One region of the Paenibacillus sp. M-152 genome, then DNA from elsewhere that is predicted to be linked to it. Evidence: riboswitches for the same ligand, from Rfam matches in the RefSeq annotation. Region 1 holds a riboswitch; each other region holds the start of a gene.
What was found. Region 1 has a riboswitch for cyclic di-AMP ahead of EGM68_RS06865 (hypothetical protein). Riboswitches for the same ligand answer to the same signal wherever they lie in the genome.
Positions count from the first base shown of each region.

Region 2: it holds a riboswitch for cyclic di-AMP, as region 1 does, so the genes downstream of both, EGM68_RS20650 (TrkH family potassium uptake protein) here and EGM68_RS06865 (hypothetical protein) in region 1, are expected to answer to the same signal.
Region 3: it holds a riboswitch for cyclic di-AMP, as region 1 does, so the genes downstream of both, EGM68_RS01005 (C40 family peptidase) here and EGM68_RS06865 (hypothetical protein) in region 1, are expected to answer to the same signal.
Region 4: it holds a riboswitch for cyclic di-AMP, as region 1 does, so the genes downstream of both, EGM68_RS13795 (3D domain-containing protein) here and EGM68_RS06865 (hypothetical protein) in region 1, are expected to answer to the same signal.

Region 1 covers NZ_CP034141.1:1,532,620-1,537,597, reverse strand. The annotation lists gene kdpA (potassium-transporting ATPase subunit KdpA) at 1-1,431, opposite strand, end outside; gene kdpF (K(+)-transporting ATPase subunit F) at 1,577-1,654, opposite strand; gene EGM68_RS06865 (hypothetical protein) at 1,838-2,233, opposite strand; cyclic di-AMP (ydaO/yuaA leader) riboswitch at 2,347-2,518, opposite strand; gene EGM68_RS06860 (glutathione peroxidase) at 2,983-3,468, shown strand; tRNA gene EGM68_RS06855 (tRNA-Leu) at 3,617-3,699, opposite strand; gene EGM68_RS06850 (urease accessory protein UreF) at 3,962-4,699, shown strand.
Region 2 covers NZ_CP034141.1:4,723,409-4,728,386, forward strand. The annotation lists gene EGM68_RS20640 (LysR family transcriptional regulator) at 1-405, shown strand, start outside; gene EGM68_RS20645 (potassium channel family protein) at 411-1,088, opposite strand; gene EGM68_RS20650 (TrkH family potassium uptake protein) at 1,107-2,447, opposite strand; cyclic di-AMP (ydaO/yuaA leader) riboswitch at 2,856-3,008, opposite strand; gene EGM68_RS20660 (CPBP family intramembrane glutamic endopeptidase) at 3,270-4,978, shown strand, end outside; gene uvrC (excinuclease ABC subunit UvrC) at 4,969-4,978, opposite strand, start outside.
Region 3 covers NZ_CP034141.1:231,677-236,654, reverse strand. The annotation lists gene EGM68_RS01010 (hypothetical protein) at 1-826, shown strand, start outside; cyclic di-AMP (ydaO/yuaA leader) riboswitch at 1,103-1,240, shown strand; gene EGM68_RS01005 (C40 family peptidase) at 1,246-1,746, shown strand; gene EGM68_RS01000 (GNAT family N-acetyltransferase) at 2,050-2,556, shown strand; gene EGM68_RS00995 (4a-hydroxytetrahydrobiopterin dehydratase) at 2,635-2,934, opposite strand; gene EGM68_RS00990 (hypothetical protein) at 3,052-3,345, opposite strand; gene motA (flagellar motor stator protein MotA) at 3,533-4,327, shown strand; gene motB (flagellar motor protein MotB) at 4,320-4,978, shown strand, end outside.
Region 4 covers NZ_CP034141.1:3,187,068-3,192,045, reverse strand. The annotation lists gene EGM68_RS13805 (ABC transporter substrate-binding protein/permease) at 1-459, shown strand, start outside; gene EGM68_RS13800 (amino acid ABC transporter ATP-binding protein) at 446-1,168, shown strand; cyclic di-AMP (ydaO/yuaA leader) riboswitch at 1,407-1,580, shown strand; gene EGM68_RS13795 (3D domain-containing protein) at 1,587-2,255, shown strand; gene EGM68_RS13790 (polysaccharide deacetylase family protein) at 2,453-3,259, opposite strand; gene EGM68_RS13785 (NADH:flavin oxidoreductase/NADH oxidase) at 3,563-4,585, shown strand; gene EGM68_RS13780 (PspA/IM30 family protein) at 4,672-4,978, shown strand, end outside.

The sequences.
Region 1 (4,978 bases):
GTTATCTGAAAGGCCTTCAAATCCTGAACCGTTATTTGCCGCAGATGATGCATATTCATAGAGCACCTGAGTCAACCCGTGATATCCGGGGTTAGAGACCGCATCGTATCCCCAATGACTCATAAACGCAAGCGCAGTTGGAGCAAGAATAAGAAACGGATGTACCAAAATGGCAATCGCAATCAGCTTCATTTCCTTGCCTTCAATTTTCCTACCCATAAATTCCGGGGTTCTTCCGACCATCAAACCGCATATAAACACCCCCAGAATCGCATACATCAGCATATTCATCAGCCCGACGCCCTTGCCGCCAAAAATGACGTTTAGCATCATTTCTCCCAAAGCAGCCATACCACCTAGCGGGGTCAGTGTATCATGCATATTATTGACCGAACCTGTCGTCGCCGCCGTTGTGACCGCAGTGAATAATGCCGATTGTCCAATGCCGAAACGAACCTCTTTCCCTTCCATGCTTCCCTGAGATGCATCCATACCCAGTGCCTGGATTAACGGATTACCTGTCTTCTCCGACACATACGTTATGGATAGAAAAATAAGGAACAAGACCATCATCGAGCTAAAAATAATCCAGCCCTGCTTGCGATTACGGGCAAACAATCCAAAAGTATACGGCAACGAAGCCGGCATTACCCACATTGCTAATATTTCCAGTACGTTCGTCCAAGGACTTGGATTCTCAAAAGGATGAGCAGAATTAGCTCCCGCAAAACCGCCCCCGTTCGTGCCCAAATGCTTGATGGATTCCAATGAGGCAATAGGTCCCATAGCAATCTGCTGCTGTGTACCGCTTAAAGTCGTAATATCCGCTGTAGGCTGTAGCGTCTGTGGTACTTTTAGTCCCACCAGCACCAGCGTAAGTATAAAGGCAAGCGGCAGGAAAATCCGTATGTTGGCTTTAATAAAATCTTGAAAAAAATTACCCAGCCCTTCACCGCGCCGCGTCAATCCCCTCATAAAAGCCGCAGCAACCGAAAACCCCGAAGCAGCCGAAGTAAACATCATCATCGTGACGAACGCCATCTGTGTCAGATACGTAAGCCCGCTCTCACCGCTATAATGTTGGAGATTCGTATTGGTCATAAAGCTGATTACCGTATTAAAGGCCAGTGATGCTTCCATATTACTGTTTCCAACCGGATTGCCCGGGAGTATAGCCTGCAAGCGCAATAGCAGGTAGCTGATCCCCACAAGCACCACATTGGTTGCAATGAAACTCATAGCATACGTGGTCCAACGCATGCTGTCCTGTTTCTTCAAGCCTACAGCCTTATAAATCAGCTTTTCCGTCCCACCAAAAATCCGATCCGTCCGATTCGGTTCATTCGAAAATACGTGATACATATAGGTACCCACTGGCTTAACCAAGAGCAGCAATATGACGATCACAATTCCAATTTGCAGTAGCTCCATCCTCTATTCCTCCTTAAAATGCTCCTGCATTTGGAACAACAGACCTGCTTCAGACCATCCATTGAGTGCACACGTTTGCGAAAATCTGCCCCTCTGATGCTTCATTCTTGATCTGCTGTTCCCGCCTGCTCGATCCTATAGTTGACTAGAACTTTTCAGGATTCAGGAGTGCGTAGATTAAATACACGAACACAATAACCGTGAGCCCTAGCACAACGATCATCCTCTTCGCCCTCCTTTTGAGGTCTGCGCATCACACCAGCGTATAAACAGTAATATCACTCCATAACTCACAGCCATTACGAGCAGCATGTATAAATCCATCATGTTCCTATCCTCCGTATCGCTCCTCAGATTGTCCTTTTGATTCCATCATAAAATCATAAACCAGCTATGTTATAAGTGCTTATCCGTTCAGCAGGAAACCCACCTCTCCGTTCAATGTGTAGATCACATGGTCCGCTCCCAATCCCCGATAAATTCCTTGCGGATTACAGCCGTGCGTTATAACATAGATCGATTCTGATGTTAGTGGCCGACATATTTGCAGGAAACGGCAAGTCAAATTCAAGCTGTTTTCGAACAAATACACACTCCCAATTTCTTTACTAGGAAAATTCCATTTTCCCGCTTGCATCGTATTGATGCGCACAATGTGCTCCACACCCATTTTTTTGAGCTGTCGTTCCTCCTGAGTGCTATTTGTGAGAACTGCAAACGCCAATTTTTTGAACATAAGCAATTTCACAAAACTTCTGCCCGCTTCATTCGGTGCAGTGACAATAATTAACCGACCTTCCATCAGTAGCTCCTCTCCCGGTATAAAAAGACAACAAAAAGAAGCCGAAGGAAAAAGGCTTCCTCCGGCTTCATACATTCCATGATAAAATAAACCATGGCTGCACACGGCGGTTTGTTGCCTCTCCCTGTACGCTTACGAGGTTAGCTGTCGGATTCGGACGTGAGAGTCGCCCTATTTACGGCACTTGACCGGAAAATTCACCCCATGAGACACACGGCTTTCAAAGCCGTACATACTCGTTGGTTCCCCCGTTTTTGCAACTGCAAAATTCAGCGCTTTAGACAATTCGTTGTTGCTTCATTGGTGTTAATTTGAAATTACGTCTTGAATCATACACCCGTGCAAGGAAGACTGTAAAGCTCAACGGCGGGGCTATAAACCACCCTTTAGAGCATAGGAGATTAAGAATAACGCTTACAAGGCATCTATGCTTCTCGTATCTCTTTAAAACTCTGTATTTCACCCCTTTTTGAAAATGAAAGGCATGTCAATATTGGCGTAGGGTATGGCTTAGTTACTCCTTATTTGCAAAAAGGAAAGAAAATACGCTATACGTGCCAGATAATTACCGATTGAACCCGTTTTTATGAGAAGAAACACCTCAATTAGCTCCATTTGAAGTGCGATTTACCGTTTTGAACAAAAGACGATTTTACAATGGTCCAATGCCCGTATACTCTTCCGGACTTGCAACCCCTTGTTGAGTTGCTTACAATTTAATTGCAGAATATTGAATGAGGAGGGATATCATGAGCGTATATAAATATGATGCACAGACCCTACAAGGGGTACAAATTCCGTTATCCACATACGAAGGGAAAGTTCTACTTATCGTGAATACTGCCAGCAAATGTGGGTTAACCCCCCAGTACAAGGCGCTACAAGAGCTATATGACCAGTATCATGAACAGGGGCTCGAAATTTTGGGATTTCCCAGCAACCAGTTCGCCAAACAAGAGCCGGGCTCCAGCGAGGAGATCTCTGAGTTTTGCCAAATCAATTACGGTGTGACCTTCCCCATGTTCGCCAAGACAGATGTCAACGGTGATCAGGCACATCCTCTATTTCGCTACCTGACCCACACTGCTCCGGGAGTATTAGGCTCCAAAGCGATCAAATGGAATTTCACTAAATTCTTAATTACACGAGAAGGTAACGTATTTAAGCGTTATGCGCCGCAAACCACTCCAGATAAGCTTATAGGAGATATAGAGAAGCTTTTGCGGAAAAACTGACATCTTTCTTCATTACAGTTAACGAGCGGTCCGCTGTCCATATGACCGCTTCTGTAACAGAATGATATAACGAAAAATATTTAACGAAAAAAGCACCCCTTCACGTAAAACGTGTCAGGATGCTTTTTCAACTGGGTATTACACATAATGCGGTCGAGAGGACTCGAACCTCCACGGGCGTACGCCCACTACCCCCTCAAGATAGCGTGTCTGCCATTCCACCACGACCGCATGTCATAATGTATTGAGGCAACAGATTTATTATACTCTCTCAGCAACAATTTGTAAACAATAATATTATAATTATTTTAGTGTAACTTTATATAACGTATATAAGCAATAAAATTATTTAATTTGACATGAAAGAGCTCAAAGTGTAAATATATATTACATAAATAATTGAACTATTATTATATAAATAAGATTAGAGTCAAATAAACTGACACAAATATTCACCTCAAGGAGGCGAACCATCCTGCATAAAGGTAACCGATTGCTAAACTACGCATTGTTGTTGGACCCTTCCCTACCCATTGGTGGTTTTACCCGTTTCTACGGACTGGATGAACGTTTCCGTAACGGAAACTTGAACAGTCTACAGGATCTGAAACATTTTATGCGAGACGATTGGTATCCTCAAATTACAACCCTTGACGGCATGGCCATCAAAAGTCTGTATGCAGCCATCCAGCAGAATGACGGTTGGCGGATCGCCCTTATTGATAAAATGCTGTACACCCAACATCCTTCCTCGCAGTATGTGAAAAAATCGCGACTTTCTGGCCAGCGTCTGCTCAAGCTCACCAAGGCTCTTTATCCTTGGCTTGCATTTGACCAACTGGAAGACACACTCACTCAATACAATGCAATTGGCACACTCGCTACTGTCCACACTTGGATTAACTTCCTTCTCGGAACCGATATAGAACAGACCATTCACGGCTATTTTGCCACAGCGGTATCCTTCTGTATCGAAGATGCCTTCAGACTGCTCAATCCTCCTTACGAGGAAAAGAATCCTCTTATCGATCACATGACCAGCGAGTTGCTCACCACCTGGAAGAAATTTAACGAACCTACGCCAAGCTTATTTCAGCCTCACCTTTTCCATAGCCATCAGACCAGTTCCTACATCACTCAGCCACCCTATATGAGCCATAGTAGCCAATTGAATGCATCCAGGCCCTTTTCCTCCTCCATCCTATTCAAACGCCTTCCAGCCTCCCTCTGATGCGTCGTTTTACCAGTCTAGCAGTCACAATAAAAATACTCTGCCCTTTTCTCAAGCGGCAGAGTATTTTTAATTCATGTATCCAAATTCATACCACTCACAGACTATAGTCGGATTATTTTCACTTTTTGCACTTAATTAAGTAATTATTTTAATAAAATAACGCATTTAAGATTGTATAAACACGTATAAAAGTGTATCATAGTTTTAGATGGTTAATTCTAACATGTTTACTGATGATTATTATATCACACCAATTATTCTGCAAGAATCCGTAAG
Region 2 (4,978 bases), 2.6 Mb from region 1:
GTCCCCATCGGGCATGAATTAACTGTCAAGACAGGAACGGCTTCAATGAAGGACCTGCAAGGATTGCCGATGATCATTTTCTCCAAAGGAACCTGGTACCGCAGCCTGACGGATGACTTGTTCCAGCGCAGCGGCATTATGCCGGATATCCGCATGGAAATCGACTCCTTCGAGGCGATTGTACGTCTGCTTCCAACCTGCAAGGCATCCGCTTTGCTGCCCAAATCCTACTTGCGCAGCGAACTGCTGCGAGATAATGGACTTACTGCATTGTACTTGCCTGATTTGAAGGAGACACGCCGAACGACCTCCCTCATATACTCAGAAACGGCCGATCTCGGCCCGACAGCACGACGCTGGATTAGCGAGACACGTGCATCGTTTGCAGGCTACCGTATGGTGTAGAGAATTTAACCCTCTTCATTGATATTAACGACCTCATCCTCAAAGCGGCCGATATTGTCATTGGAGCCGATAATGACCATAATATCGTCTGCTTTCAGCCGATCCATAGCTGTCGGCGCGATCAAGATACCATTCGCCGTATGAAGTGCCACGATGCTGCAACCAAAGCGGGTACGAGCATTTAATTCTGCTAACGTTTTGCCATTCAGACATGCAGGCACATTGAGTTCCACAATGCTGTATTCCTTGGACAGCTCCAAATAATCGAGCAGATTAGGCGTGACCAGCTGATGCGCTACCCGAATACCCATATCTCGTTCCGGATAAATGACTCGGTCCACCCCAAGCTTCTCTAACGCACGCCCATGCAGTACAGATATAGCTTTGGCTACGACTTTTCTCACACCCAGCTCCTTCAGCAAAATGGCGGTCAGGATGCTTACCTGAATATCATCACCAATTGCAACAATGCCGCAATCGAAATTACGGATGCCCAGTGACCGCAACGCATCCTCATCTGTAGCGTCCGCCACGACAGTATGTGTCAGGATCTCACTCATACTGTCTACAACATCCTCATTCCGATCAATGCCCAGCACCTCGCACCCCATATCCACCAATTGCAAAGCCAGGCTTGAGCCAAACCGTCCCAAGCCAATGACTACAAACTGCTGCGTTTTCATATCTACTCGAAAACTCCCTTACCCTATAATTATTTTACCTTCTGGATGACGATACAATTCCTTACCCTTTTTCGGTCCCAGTGCATAAGCTAGCGTGAGTGGACCCAGCCTGCCTGCAAACATCGTCAGAGTAATCACCAGCTTGCCTACAACTGACAAATCAGGTGTAAGCCCCATAGACAGCCCTACTGTACCAAATGCAGACACTGTCTCGAACAAGATCATTAGAAAATGATGATCTTCGGTTGCGGACAGAATCATCGTCACCCCAATCACGAACAGCAGCCCCAGCAAGGTAATGGTCAAAGCCTTATAAATTCGTGCCTGCGCAAGTCGGTACCGGAACAACACAATATCTTCCCGTCCCCGCAGCATCGAAAACACCGCTCCAATGAGCAGGGCAAATGTAGTGGTCTTAATCCCGCCCCCAGTGGAGCCAGGCGAAGCTCCAATAAACATGAGTATGATGATAAAAAACTGCGTAGCCTGCCGCAAGCCTGCAATGTCCAGCGTGTTGGCACCTGCGGTACGTGGAGTAACGGACTGGAATAAAGAACCCAGCAGTTTACCACCCCAATCAAGCGAGCCAAGCGTCTTTGGATTCGTAAACTCAAATACAAAAATGACGAGCGTCCCGACGACAATCAGAGCAGCTGTCATGCTGAGTACCACCTTGGTATGTAAGGATAATCTCTTACGCTTACGATAATCTGCCAGGTCTGACATCACTACAAAACCAATACCACCCGAAATAATGAGAAACATGGCTGTAAAATTAACAATCGGATCATATACATAACCTGTCAGGCTGCGAAATTCACCGAATAAATCAAAACCAGCATTATTAAACATGGAAATGGCATGCCAAATTCCAAAATAAATCGCCCTGCCGACAGGCATATCAAATGACCAGCGAATCGAAAAAATAGCTGCACATACGCCCTCAATCATCAGCGAGTACCATAGCACCTTGCGGATCAATCCAACAATTCCTTCGACAGAGGTCTGATTCATCGCTTCTTGCAAAATAAGGCGCTCCCGCAAGGAAATGCGACGTTTGAACACCAGCGCGATCAAGGTAGCCATGGTCATAAAGCCAAGACCACCGATCTGGATCAGCGCAACGATAACGATTTGACCAAAGGTTGTAAAAAAGAGCCCTGTATCCTTAACGACAAGTCCGGTTACACAGGTCGCGGATGCGGCAGTAAACAAAGCGTCTATAAACGCAAGTGGTTTTCCTGTTGTATTAGAGATGGGCAGCATTAACAATAAACTACCTATTAGAATGATAATGGCAAAGCCTGCAACGAATATCTGCGGTGGAGAAAGCCGAAGCCAGCGTGCATTGGGATTCATCTATTCATCACTTCTCTCCTAATCCTTAAAACTATAAAAACAGTGACTTAATACGGTGTAAGCCCGCTACGCGTTCCATTTATCTTCCGATCGTCGTTGCCCCTGATTTTTTTGATTTTCCAAACCTTAAGTAGCTATAATTAGCATTCCCTGAATACAGGAAGAATGCATGTCAAACACTACTCGGCTCCCTGTGCTATTGGCGAGCAGCAGCGAAGGGGGCAGAATTGTTCTGAAGAAGCGAAGCGTTTGCCTTTATCTCCGGATTTTAACCATTAAAGGGTTTATACAATCAAAAAAATCCGGGGATAACAGCAATCGAAGGAATAATCTGAACCCGCAGCGGTCTAACCAATCCAAACACTTTTATACACACAAAAAAAGACACCGGAAAACCGAGTGCCTGACTTGGTTCCTGTCCACAGCCTACGAGGTTAGCTGACGGATTCGGACAGCACAGTATGCCCTATTTACACTTCCGGTCCATCAGGATCGGCTGTAAAATTCACCCCAGTAACATGGTTCCCCCGTTTTCTCATAGAAATTCGGCTTAAATGTATATCATTACCCATATATTTCATAGGCATTGCCTCAAGATTATAATCCTTCTCTATCCAGATCACAAAACCGATTTCGCCGAAAAAACGTGAAATTGGCTTTAATTCGCGAATAGACATCGGTTAATCACAGCTTATCTAATTTTATTAAAACTTTAAAGTGCTTTCACTCTGTTTTCATGAATATCGCTGGTCTGTTGGCGGGAACCTGTGCAGTATGATATCTTTAATGGATGTTCTTATTTACAGATTAAGGAGGAAACTCATGAATCCTATCGGGAAACCGGTCGTGCTCACGGCCAACTTCAAAAAATTAGGCTTGCTGGGCGGGGTTGGCCTGATTTGCTTTTTTATCTTTCAATTGCTTATTCCCTCGCTTAGCAATCCAAGTCCGGAATCATTGATGAATGCAAAGGTCATCAGCAAACAAGAAGCGGTCATACACGCCCTGGACTTCGCCCGTTCCGAGCTGGGCTATACGGAATCACAGCCAGAGAAGCCCGTCGTAACCTATCAGGCTGAAACAGATTTGTACGGTTATTTATCCAGAGAAAAATTGGTTCAAGAGTACGATCGTACATGGAAAAAAAATTATCCATATGAAACCTTTCGGGTTGATTTGCCTGACTCCTCAGCGAAGGGCAAGCTGCAAATTCATGTGGATTTATCCACTGGGAAGGTCGTTAGCTTTAAACGGATCACCTCCAGCACCAATTACACACAGGCTGATGTTTCTACAGATGAACAAGCACAAAGCAGACTTGTACGTGTAGCTGAGGGTGACATGACGCTCGAAGCCAAGGAACAGGCTGCAGCAATATGGATCAAACGCTTTGGCTTTAAGCCATCTGAATTGAAGCTCGCGACCACTGAGGGGGAAGGTGGATTAAAATATACCGTGGACGGAAAGAAAATCGGCGCCTCGGTACTTACGCTGGCTTTTACTTTTGAAGACGGGGTTGTTCGCTCGTTTACCCAAAGCTTTTCGGCCCCTTCGTCCTATACCGACTATGTTAAAAAGCAAACATACTGGGCGAATTGGATGACTTATGCGGGTTATGCCCTATTTAGCTTTGTCCTAGGCGTACTTGCCATTGTGTATGCGTCACTCACCCGACGACATACTTCATTTGTGCGCGGTATTATTCTGTCCATTGTATACTTTATTGCTAGTATAGCTGGGACAATGAACATGCTACCTTTATTGCAAGCTGAAGCAGGCAGTAAGGGCATGCTTATATTTCTTATGGTATTCCAGGTTGGTGTTACCTTCTTCATGGCTGTAGCTATCTATTTCTCCTTGGTAGGCGGTGACGGGCTTATGCGTCAGGTTGGACTAAATGCATGGCCACGGGCCAAAGAGCCAGGCTACGGACTGTATGTGCTTCGCAGTATGTATGTTGGTTACTTGTGGGCCTTCATTTTACTGGGCGTACAATCCATTTTGTTCTTTGTATTGGAGCGCACATTTAATACGTTCTCCACTACAGACGCCACGCAGTCCCCTTACAATATGGCTTATCCATGGCTATTGCCGATTATGGCTTGGATGGCAGGTATTGGAGAAGAAACTGTTTACCGTCTATTTGGTATTCCGATGGTAAAAAAAATAGTCAAGAATACGTTTGTTGCTTGTCTGATCACTACGCTTATTTGGGCACTGGGACATACGCTTTATCCGATCTATCCGGTGATTTCCAGACCTATTGAACTGACTTTTCTTGGTTTGCTGTTTAGTTTCGTGTTCCTGCGTTACGGCTTTATCGCTGCCATGTTCAGCCACGTTATTTTTGACAGCATATTAATGGGGCTTAGTGTGATAAGTTTGGGAGACACCGTGAATGTGAGCGCCGGTCTATTCTGGATCTTACTTCCGGCTATTGTAGGCTACATCATTTACTGGTTTAGTCCCAAAAAGCCTAATCGAATCATGTTTGAACCCATGAAAAAAGAGGAGCCGTATTCTACGACTCC
Region 3 (4,978 bases), 1.3 Mb from region 1:
GCGGACTGTTTTAAAAGAAGGCTGGGCGCTAGTGCGCATACGCTTTTATATCGTTATCATTTTATTTTTGTATCGTCTGCTGTGGGGAGTATTTCTCTATCGGCTGGTACAGTCGGCCGTTGTCCCGCTGCTGCTGCGTTATCCTGATCAGAGCCAAAACGAGCTGGGAAAGACCTTGTTTTGGATGGAGGGCCAGATCGCTTTGATGGACAGCCGGGAAGTACACGTATATTTATGGATACTACTAGGGGCGACCGTATTGCGCGTCCTAATCACTCCCTTCATTAGAGCTGGCATATATCAAAGCCTGTATACCGATGCGTCTGAACCGCAAAGCCTGTCCTTCTTCAAGGGGATGAAACGTCACGGTATGTCATCTCTGTTGTATTACATCATCGAGTTGGGTTTGCTGCTGCTTCCCGCCTTCTGGGTGGTACCGAGACTCTATCCTATTGTAGCAGGAACGCTGCAATCTTCCTCTTACCTGTTGCATTTGTTGCCCTATGCCATTGGGTGGGTGGCTTACGGTTGGTTCATTCGGCAGTGCATCCTGTATATGCAACTGGGCACGGTCAGTGGTCACGCCATACTATCGTCCCTGCTCGCCTTCTTTCGCCAGCTTCTTCCGGCTGTAAGCGTATCTCTCTTGCTTGGTGCTTGTGTGCTGCTGGTCTTCGGTCTATTTGGCACCGTAGCGATGATTTGGACTGGTATGTTGGCGCTAATTCTCCAGCAATCGTATCATTTTGTTACCAGTCTGGTCAGGCTGTGGCATATCAGTTCGCAGTATCGTCTATGGCACATCGATATCTCCAGCAGAGGCTAATCCCTCTCTTTATGCTTTCTCCTGCATTTTTAGCTGTCGAAAAAACTTTTTTCTTTCCCGTGCAAACGGCACATAACTGAATACTGTTAACAGAATCTGTTCCTAGGGCGTTAGGAACAGATTTTTTTTGTAACTTTTTGCGATGAAACATTTGCCAAAGCCTGCTGTCTTTGTTACAATAATCGCAGTGAACTGATAGTAACAACTTTGTAATCTTTATTGTAACCTTTATCTTAAAAACATCGTTGTCGTGAATACTGCTCTCCAAGGTGCACATCTTAAGTTAAGCCTAATTCCTGGCACCTAGGAAGCGGGGGAACCAGTTTGGGTGAATTGATCTCGCAACAGAGTGGTCATAGGGGAACCTTCTACCGAATCCTTAAGCTAACCTCGCAGGCATTGGAAGGGGTATATTTTTTTTGAAGAAGAAGCTAACGATCGCAGCCATGGGTCTCGCCATTGCCTTTACATCTTTTACATTCGGTGGCAGCAGTGCATTTGCAGACTCTAAGATGGACCAGGTCATCCAAGATGCCAAAGGAACGAACTATAGAAGCGGAGGTACTACACTCGAGGGATTCGATTGCTCCGGCTTCACAATGTATGTATTCAACAAACTGGGAATTAAACTGCCGCATCAATCTGGATCACAATTCAAAATGGGAGCTTCTGTATCCCGCGATGAAATGAGACCAGGCGACCTGGTGTTCTTCAACACCACAGGAAGAGGCGTTTCCCATGTAGGTATCTTCGTAGGTGAAGGGAAATTCGCCCACTCCTCGACTTCACGTGGTGTAGTAGTTAGCTCACTGAACGAAAATTATTACGCTAACCGTTATGTCGGTGCAAAAAGAATTATGAGCACAGACGCTTACCATTCTGTAGCTTCAGATATTCCTGATGACGACAACGTAGAATAACTACCGCACAGCAAGCTAACCCTAGCCGCAATTTGATTCTGGCCGGAATCGAATTGCGGTTTTTTATGTCCACTACATCAGTAATTATTATCATTACTGACGAACTGACACCTCAAAAGGTTTCAGTTTTAGCGAACATCGTCGTTTTTACCGCCACCGCTGGGGGAGCATATGAGCAGTAAATCCTTCTTATTGAATGTATACCCGACTTAGGTACGAAATAAACACGCTTGCCATTCTCCTACAACTTGTCTACAATCTGTGGTTAATGATTGAAGTACCTACATAAGGAGGAATGAAAAAGTGCCGGCCTCAATATCCAACTACCGGATCGTACCGATGGACGAGCATCAAGCGGCTGAAATCTGTGAGTGGCGCTATGATCCTCCCTACAACATATACGGCTGGCTTCCCTGGGAACAAATGAAGGCACTTGAAGTCGAATTTGGAAGTCCCACGCTTCGCCAAGAGCAATATGTTGCCGTACTGGACGAAGAGAATGAGCTGACGGGATTTGCTCAATATTTTCCTATGGTCGGTGTGACCCGGCTGGGTCTTGGAATGCATCCCGAAAGATGCGGACATGGCACAGGCTCCGACTTTGTCCGGGCCATTGCCGAGGAAGCCAGACGACGTCATCCACAGAATGAAATTGACCTAGAGGTTCTCACCTGGAATCAGCGGGCTATACGAGCCTACAAGGCAGCTGGATTTGAGCTGACGGATACCTATGAACGTCAGACTCCAGATGGCAGAAAACCGTTCTATTGTATGGTATATCGTCCTGAACAACAGAACCGGGTTCTATAAATAAGAGCGCCTTCGCTATACAACCGCGATGTTGTATAGCGAAGGCGCTCTTAATATATACAACAGATCATTATAAAATCAATGACTGCTGCGCATTTTTTCAAAAGCTTCATTATATTGTTGGGCTTCCTTAATATCTACGGCCATAATACCGCCATCGTCCCAAGAGGTCAAACGCAGAGTCACGGTCTTGTAATCAATCGTAATAAATGGATGGTGATTGAATGCCTCAGATATAGCGGCAACTTCATCCACGAATGCAATTCCCTTCATAAAACTGGAAAAATTATATTTCCGAACGATCCAACGTCCTTCCTCCAGTTCCCAGCCCTCCAGTTTCTCCAGATGTGCTTCAATCTCTTCTTGTGTAAAAGGCATGTTACGAACTCCTCCCCGTTTATACGGAAGCCTTTTAGCCGCTTACATGCGGCCAAAACTACGATATATTGGTGTACATATTACCACGGCCCCGTTGATAAATCCATAAGACGGCCTTCAAATCAAAGGGACCGACGTCAGCTCCTCATCTCCGATGAGTACATAGATCCGGTGCTGCTCCGGCTCATAAATCACAACGCCGCTGCCTACAGTGATTATTGGCTCCGTACCCAGTGCATAAAATAGGTCTTCTGCCAAAGCTTCATTGACTTCCTGACGCCCCATCGGGTTCAGCCTGTCCCAATCTTCTGCTTCCATTTCAAAAAATTCATAGCTATCTGGGATGCGTCCCACAGCCTCTGTCAAATCGTTCAAAATTTGTTCATACTCGCGCCCATGCTTTACTCCCATGCTATTTCCTCCAATGGTTCAGCGATTCAATACATAATCACTTTATTATACCGGAAATTGGCCCTTAACAAAAAAGAGAGTTTTGTCGATAAATACTATAATCCGTCTCATAATGACGCGCTTGGGGCAAGGACGACCCATGCGGCATGAAAGGATTCAAAATCTATTCTCATGGATGAGGTGTATCATGCAAATTACAACCATTATTGGACTTGTGCTCGGGCTTTTGTCACTGGTCGTCGGGATGATCCTGAAGGGCGCGCCAGTCGTCAATCTGGTCAATAATCCCGCTGCTTACATGATTATTTTCGTCGGAACAGCAGCAAGTATATTCATGGCGTTTCCGATGGATGACATGAAACGGGTGCCAAAGCTGTTTAAAATTATTTTCACCCAGCAGAAATTGCTGGATCGCAAGGAGCTTATCGGTACATTTACCGAATGGGCATCCATTACCCGTCGTGAAGGTCTGCTCGCGCTGGAATCCAAGGTCGAAGAGATCGACGATCCCTTTATGCGCGGCGGTATGCGAATGATTATCGATGGTAATGATCAGGAGTTCGTACGCGATGTTCTGATGGAAGACATTAACGCTACCGAAGATAGACACCGCGCTGGCGCACTGATTTTCTCCCAAGCCGGTATGTACGCTCCAACACTCGGGGTACTTGGTGCGGTTGTAGGTCTGATCGCCGCTCTGGCCGACCTTAGTGACATGGAAAAACTGTCCCATGCCATTGCAGCCGCTTTTATTGCAACGTTGCTCGGTATTTTTACAGGCTATGTCCTATGGCATCCAATGTCCAACAAGCTGAAACGGCTATCCAAGAAAGAAGTGGAACTTAAGTTAATGATGGTCGAAGGTCTGCTTTCCATTCAATCTGGTATCTCGACGATTGCCATCAGCCAGAAGCTAGCAATCTTCCTAACTCCAACCGAACGGGCTTCGATGACCCAGAAGGATGGCGATTCCAGTGAGTAAAAAGAGACATGAACCGCATGAAGAGCATGCTGACGAAAGCTGGCTGTTGCCATATTCCGACTTAATGACCCTTCTGTTGGCTCTTTTCATTGTCTTATTCGGTATGAGCTCGCTCGATGCCAAAAAATTTGAAACTATGGCTCAATCCCTGAGTTCAGCTTTTAGTGGCGGTACTGGCGTGCTGGATCACTCAGCCGCGAATCCGTCGTCACAATCCATGGATATGGGCAAAAATAAAGAAGAGGTATCACAACCCTTAAAATCGAAAGCCACTTCCACCTCTGATCTGCAAAAGCAACTCGCCCAGCGGGAAGAAGAAGATTTAAAGAAGCTTAAAAAGCAAATGGATCAGTATATTCAAAATAACGGCCTGTCCACCCTACTGAACACCAAGCTGAACCAATCCCAGCTGATGATCACCATTAGTGATAATGCCCTGTTTTCATCCGGGCAGGCCGAAGTAAAGCCAGAAGCGAGAAAGCTGGCCAAATCCATTTCCAGCATGCTCCAACAGTTTCCTGGTTATGACGTTATCGTATCAGGTCATACGGACAATGTACCTATTTCCAATAGTCAGTTTCCGTCCAACTTTGATTTGAGTGCCAAGCGTTCGCTCAATTTCTTGCGTATTTTGTTGCTCAATCCTCAGCT
Region 4 (4,978 bases), 1.7 Mb from region 1:
CAGCTCATGATCATTCACTACGGAATTGCTTTGACGCTGGGTATCAATTTTACCCCACTCCAGTCGGGTGTGATCACATTGTCTCTGAATAGCTCGGCATATTTGGCTGAAATTTTCCGTGCGGGTATTCAGGCCGTAGACCGTGGACAGATGGAAGCTGCCCGCTCGCTCGGGATGGGACGAGGCAAAGCAATGCGTCATGTCATTTTACCGCAAGCATTTAAATCTATATTGCCTGCTATTGGTAATGAGTTCATTACGATCATTAAAGAATCATCTATTATTTCGACCATTGGGATGGTGGATATTATGTATCAAGCCCAGGTCATTAAGAATATTACCTACGAAGGCTTGAGTCCGTTCGTAATCGCAGCCGCTATTTATTTTGTAATGACATTCAGCTTATCTAAGTTGTTGGGTTTATGGGAAAGGAAGTTGAGAGCCAGTGATCACCGTTAAACAACTGCGTAAATCATTCGGTAAGAATGAAATTTTAAAAGGCATTGATATAGATATCGCCAAAGGTGAAGTAGTCGTCATTATCGGCCCGAGTGGTTCAGGAAAAAGTACGTTTTTGCGTTGTATGAATCTGTTGGAACAGCCAACAGAAGGGGAAATTTTGTTTGAGGGTGAGCCGATTACGGCCCGTGGTCATAATATTAATGCGACTCGGGAGAAGATGGGGATGGTTTTCCAGCATTTTAATCTGTTTCCGCATAAAACAATACTGCAGAATCTGACGCTTGCACCAACGCAGGTGAAAAAGCAGTCGGGGAAAGAAGCGGAGAAAATTGCGCTGGAGCTCCTGCGGACCGTGGGTCTTGAGGATAAGAAGAATACCTACCCGAACCAGTTATCTGGCGGTCAAAAACAACGTATTGCGATAGCACGTGCTTTGGCCATGCAGCCGCACGTAATGCTGTTCGATGAGCCTACTTCTGCCCTTGACCCTGAAATGGTTGGAGAGGTTCTGGACGTGATGAAGAAGCTCGCTGAGGGCGGCATGACGATGGTGATCGTGACGCATGAAATGGGCTTTGCCCGTGAGGTAGGGGATCGAATCATCTTTATGGACAACGGTCAAATTATAGAACAAGGTACGCCTGAGCAAGTATTCGGTACTCCAAGCCATGACCGTACCCGTGATTTTCTTGCTAAAGTGCTGTAAGAAAATGCTTTTATGAAATATTAACAAAGCCCTCTCGTGATGATGTTTCACGGAGGGCTTTTCTCTTTTTGTCACTATATCTCCATATTTTCGTAACAGAAAACGAATTCTTGATGACAAAATTGTAACGAGTATAGTATGATATTTTAGGTTACCAACATTTTCATGCAGATAAGGTTACAAAATTGTGATATTATGCAGTAAGCCAAAACTTACCGGGGCAGCAGCAATGATAATAAATACTCAGGTGCTGGGGTCAAACCATGGGAAGTGCGGGGGACGTAACAACGGCAATGATTCCAATGCATCATAAGATGTTGTGGAATATGCCTAGGGGTGAATTGCACAAGCATAGGGCTTCTCCTGAGTCCGAATCCGACAGCTAACTTCGCAGGCATAACAGAGGAGGTACATATCTTTGAAACATTTAAAACATATTGGACAAACTATGAAATTTGCGGTGCTTGCTGCAGCTATTGCAGGGCTGGCACAGACAGCTGGAGTAGCAGATGCTGCTTCGCTTCACACTGCCAAAGAAGGCGATACCTTCTTTTTGCTTGCTCAACGTTATGGGGTATCAGTAGATGAGTTGACGAAGGCTAACCCGGATATTGCGTCCAACAACATATATGCAGGTCTGCAAATTAAAGTGCCAGACGAAAAAAGTGTAAAGGCGGCTTCGGATTCGAAGCCACAGCTTCTTACAGAGAAAGCACCAGCGAATGAGAAGCCAACAATTGAAGCATGGGGCAAAACATTCAATTACAGTAAAGTAGTTGATGTTAAAGCTACAGCATATTCTGCCGCAGCTGATGAAAATGGCAAATGGGGTGCGGTCGATTATTACGGCAATCCGCTTAAGCTAGGTACAATTGCGGTAGACCCGAAAGTCATTCCTATGGGAACAAAGGTGTTAGTTACAGGTTATTCCCATCCTGGATTGCCAGACCATTCTTTTGTGGCCGTTGCCCGTGATCAGGGCAGTGCTATTACCGGAAAGCGGATTGATATCTTTATCCCTGGCAATAAATCATTCGTGAACGACTTCGGCTTCCAGAATGTGAAACTGTACGTCATTGATAAATAGCATTGTGCTTATGTATGATTTGATTAAACATAATATAAGTTATGTAAACTTGATCTATCATACAACATATAACTGGGACGACTTTTTATTAGGCCCGGTCGTTTATCGCTAAAAAAGGCTGTCTTACAAGCAGAAGCATTCTGCTCGTTAAGGCAGCCTTTTTACGTTGTTGGTATATTTGAAGCTTAGACGTACTGTTATTTTCGTTCCGATGTGTGAAGTAGCCGGGGGACAGTGACAAATTTGTAGCCCTTAGCTTTTAGAGAGTGGATTAGACCCGGCAAAGCTTGGACAGTGCCTTGCAAGTTGGAACTTTGACCTCCACCTGCATGCATTAAAATAATGGAGCCAGGTCCGGTAGCCGGGATCACGTTGCGCTGAATTTGTGTTTTGCTTAATCCCTTCCAGTCTAGAGAGTCCACATTCCAATTGACGATCATGTACCCATGACGACGTGCCCACTGGATTTGAGGCTCCGTGATTTCACCATAGGGTGGTCGTATCAATCTGGGCCGAAAACCTATGCTGGCTTCTAAAATGCGTTCTGTTTTTGTAATCTGGTGGCGAAAACGTTCTGGTGTGGCCTTCCTGAAATCCGGATGAGTATAGGAATGGTTTCCTATAGCATGACCCTCACGGATGATGCGGCGTATGATCCCCGGATGCTTTTCCGCACGGTGGCCGACGATAAAAAAGGTAGCTTTGATACCATTTGCGTGTAATACGTCCAAAACCTGCGGCGTATACCTTGAATCGGGCACATCATCAAAGGTTAAGGCAATTTGGCGGGTGTGCGGGCCGCACATTTTAAAAATGTCCGCATGCTTTTTTCGTAGCATCGCTAATGTTGGAGTAGCTCGATCTTTACTTTGATATACCGAAGTAGCGACAGCAGCTTCCTTGGGATGGGGCGTTCCGATGTTGGGAGGCGTGTCCGCGTGAACGGGAAAACTTGAAAATGCTAGTAACAGTGCTAAACATGGCAACACTCCCCTGTACCGCATTTGTATTCCCCCTTTCCGTGCAGTGGTACCTAGTGGTGCTCTCAGCTATTATGTACCTGTCCTATTAAAATTATGCTGGTGATTGAGTGAAGCCCTCCACGGCTGAAGAGAAGTACATCATGAAGCGGGTATCCGTGAAGATGACGAAGTAAACGTACATATTCTCTTAAACATGACCGAAAACTGAAGCATTTTCGCAAGTTTTAGCCTTACAAAGGATTCGGTATACCGTGACAGCTGGTGTATAATGGGGATGCTATTCATTATGATACATACTTGGAATTGAGGGAAGGATGGATAAAAGTGACCGACTTGTTTACTCCTTATCAATTAAAGGGGCTTTCATTAAAAAATCGGATTGTCATGCCCCCAATGTGCCAATACAGCGTGGAGGCCAAGGACGGCAAACCGACGGATTGGCATTATGTCCATTATGTGAGTCGCGCGGTAGGAGGGACTGGGCTCATAATTGTGGAAATGACAGCGGTTCATCCGGATGGACGCATTACGGATCGTGATTTGGGCATTTGGAGTGACGAACATATTCCTGCATATCGTAAAATTGTAGAGGAAGTCCACAAGTATGGTGCCAAAATTGCCATTCAATTAGGCCATGCCGGACGCAAGGCCGAGGATGCTGAGACACCTGTAGGCCCGTCCTCGATCCCCTTTAGTGAACGCTTTAAAGATCCGCACACTTTGACGAGAGCAGAAGTCAAGGAACTGGTTCAGGCCTACAAAGAGGGGGCTCGCCGGGCGGTAGAAGCGGGTTTTGACACGGTAGAGATTCATGGTGCTCACGGCTATCTGATCCATCAATTTCATTCCCCTTTAACCAATACCAGAGAAGATGAGTATGGGCAGGATTTGTCACTGTTTGGTGTTGAGGTGATCCGTGCTGTTAAAGAGGTACTTCCTGCTGATATGCCTGTGCTAATGCGGATATCTGCCAAAGAATATGTCCAAGACGGATATGATGTTGAATACATAGCAGCCATAGGGGAACGATATCGTGATGCAGGTGTGGACATTTTCCATATTTCTTCTGGTGGTGAGGGTCCGATAGGCTCCAGCGGAGGCCCGTCTGCGCGTGCTGGTTACCAGGTCGATTTGGCTCATACCATCCGTGAAAAATTGAATGTGCCTGTCATTGCTGTCGGCTTATTGGATGATTATGAGGATGCCCGCCGAGTCGTTCAGCAAAATGAAGCTGATCTGGTAGCCATAGGGCGTGCCATGCTGCGTGATCCCTATTGGGCGCTGCATGCTTCACGGGCGCTAAAAGTACAGGCAGATATCCCAGAGCCTTATCTACGCGGTTTTTAGATATTTTTGAAACCTCTTTGCAAAGCTTGCGTAAACATGTGTACAGAGCTTAAAATTTAAGCATTCAATTCTAGGAGGAACTTCACATGTCTATTTTCAAACGATTAAGAGATCTTACGATGTCTAACATTAACGCCATTATCGACAAGGCAGAAGATCCAGTTAAAATGACGGATCAATACATTCGTGATATGCAAGAGGATCTGGAAGACGCAGAGAAAGCGGTAGCCGCTCAAATTGCTATTGAAAAGAGATTCAAACAGCAATACGAAGAACAGGCAGCTTTGGTGAAAAAACGCGAAGAACAGGCTCATACGGCTGCAAAAGCACAAAATGTGGATCTTGCTCGTCGTGCGCTGGAAGAAAAGAAATCTGCCGAACAAAAAATGAACG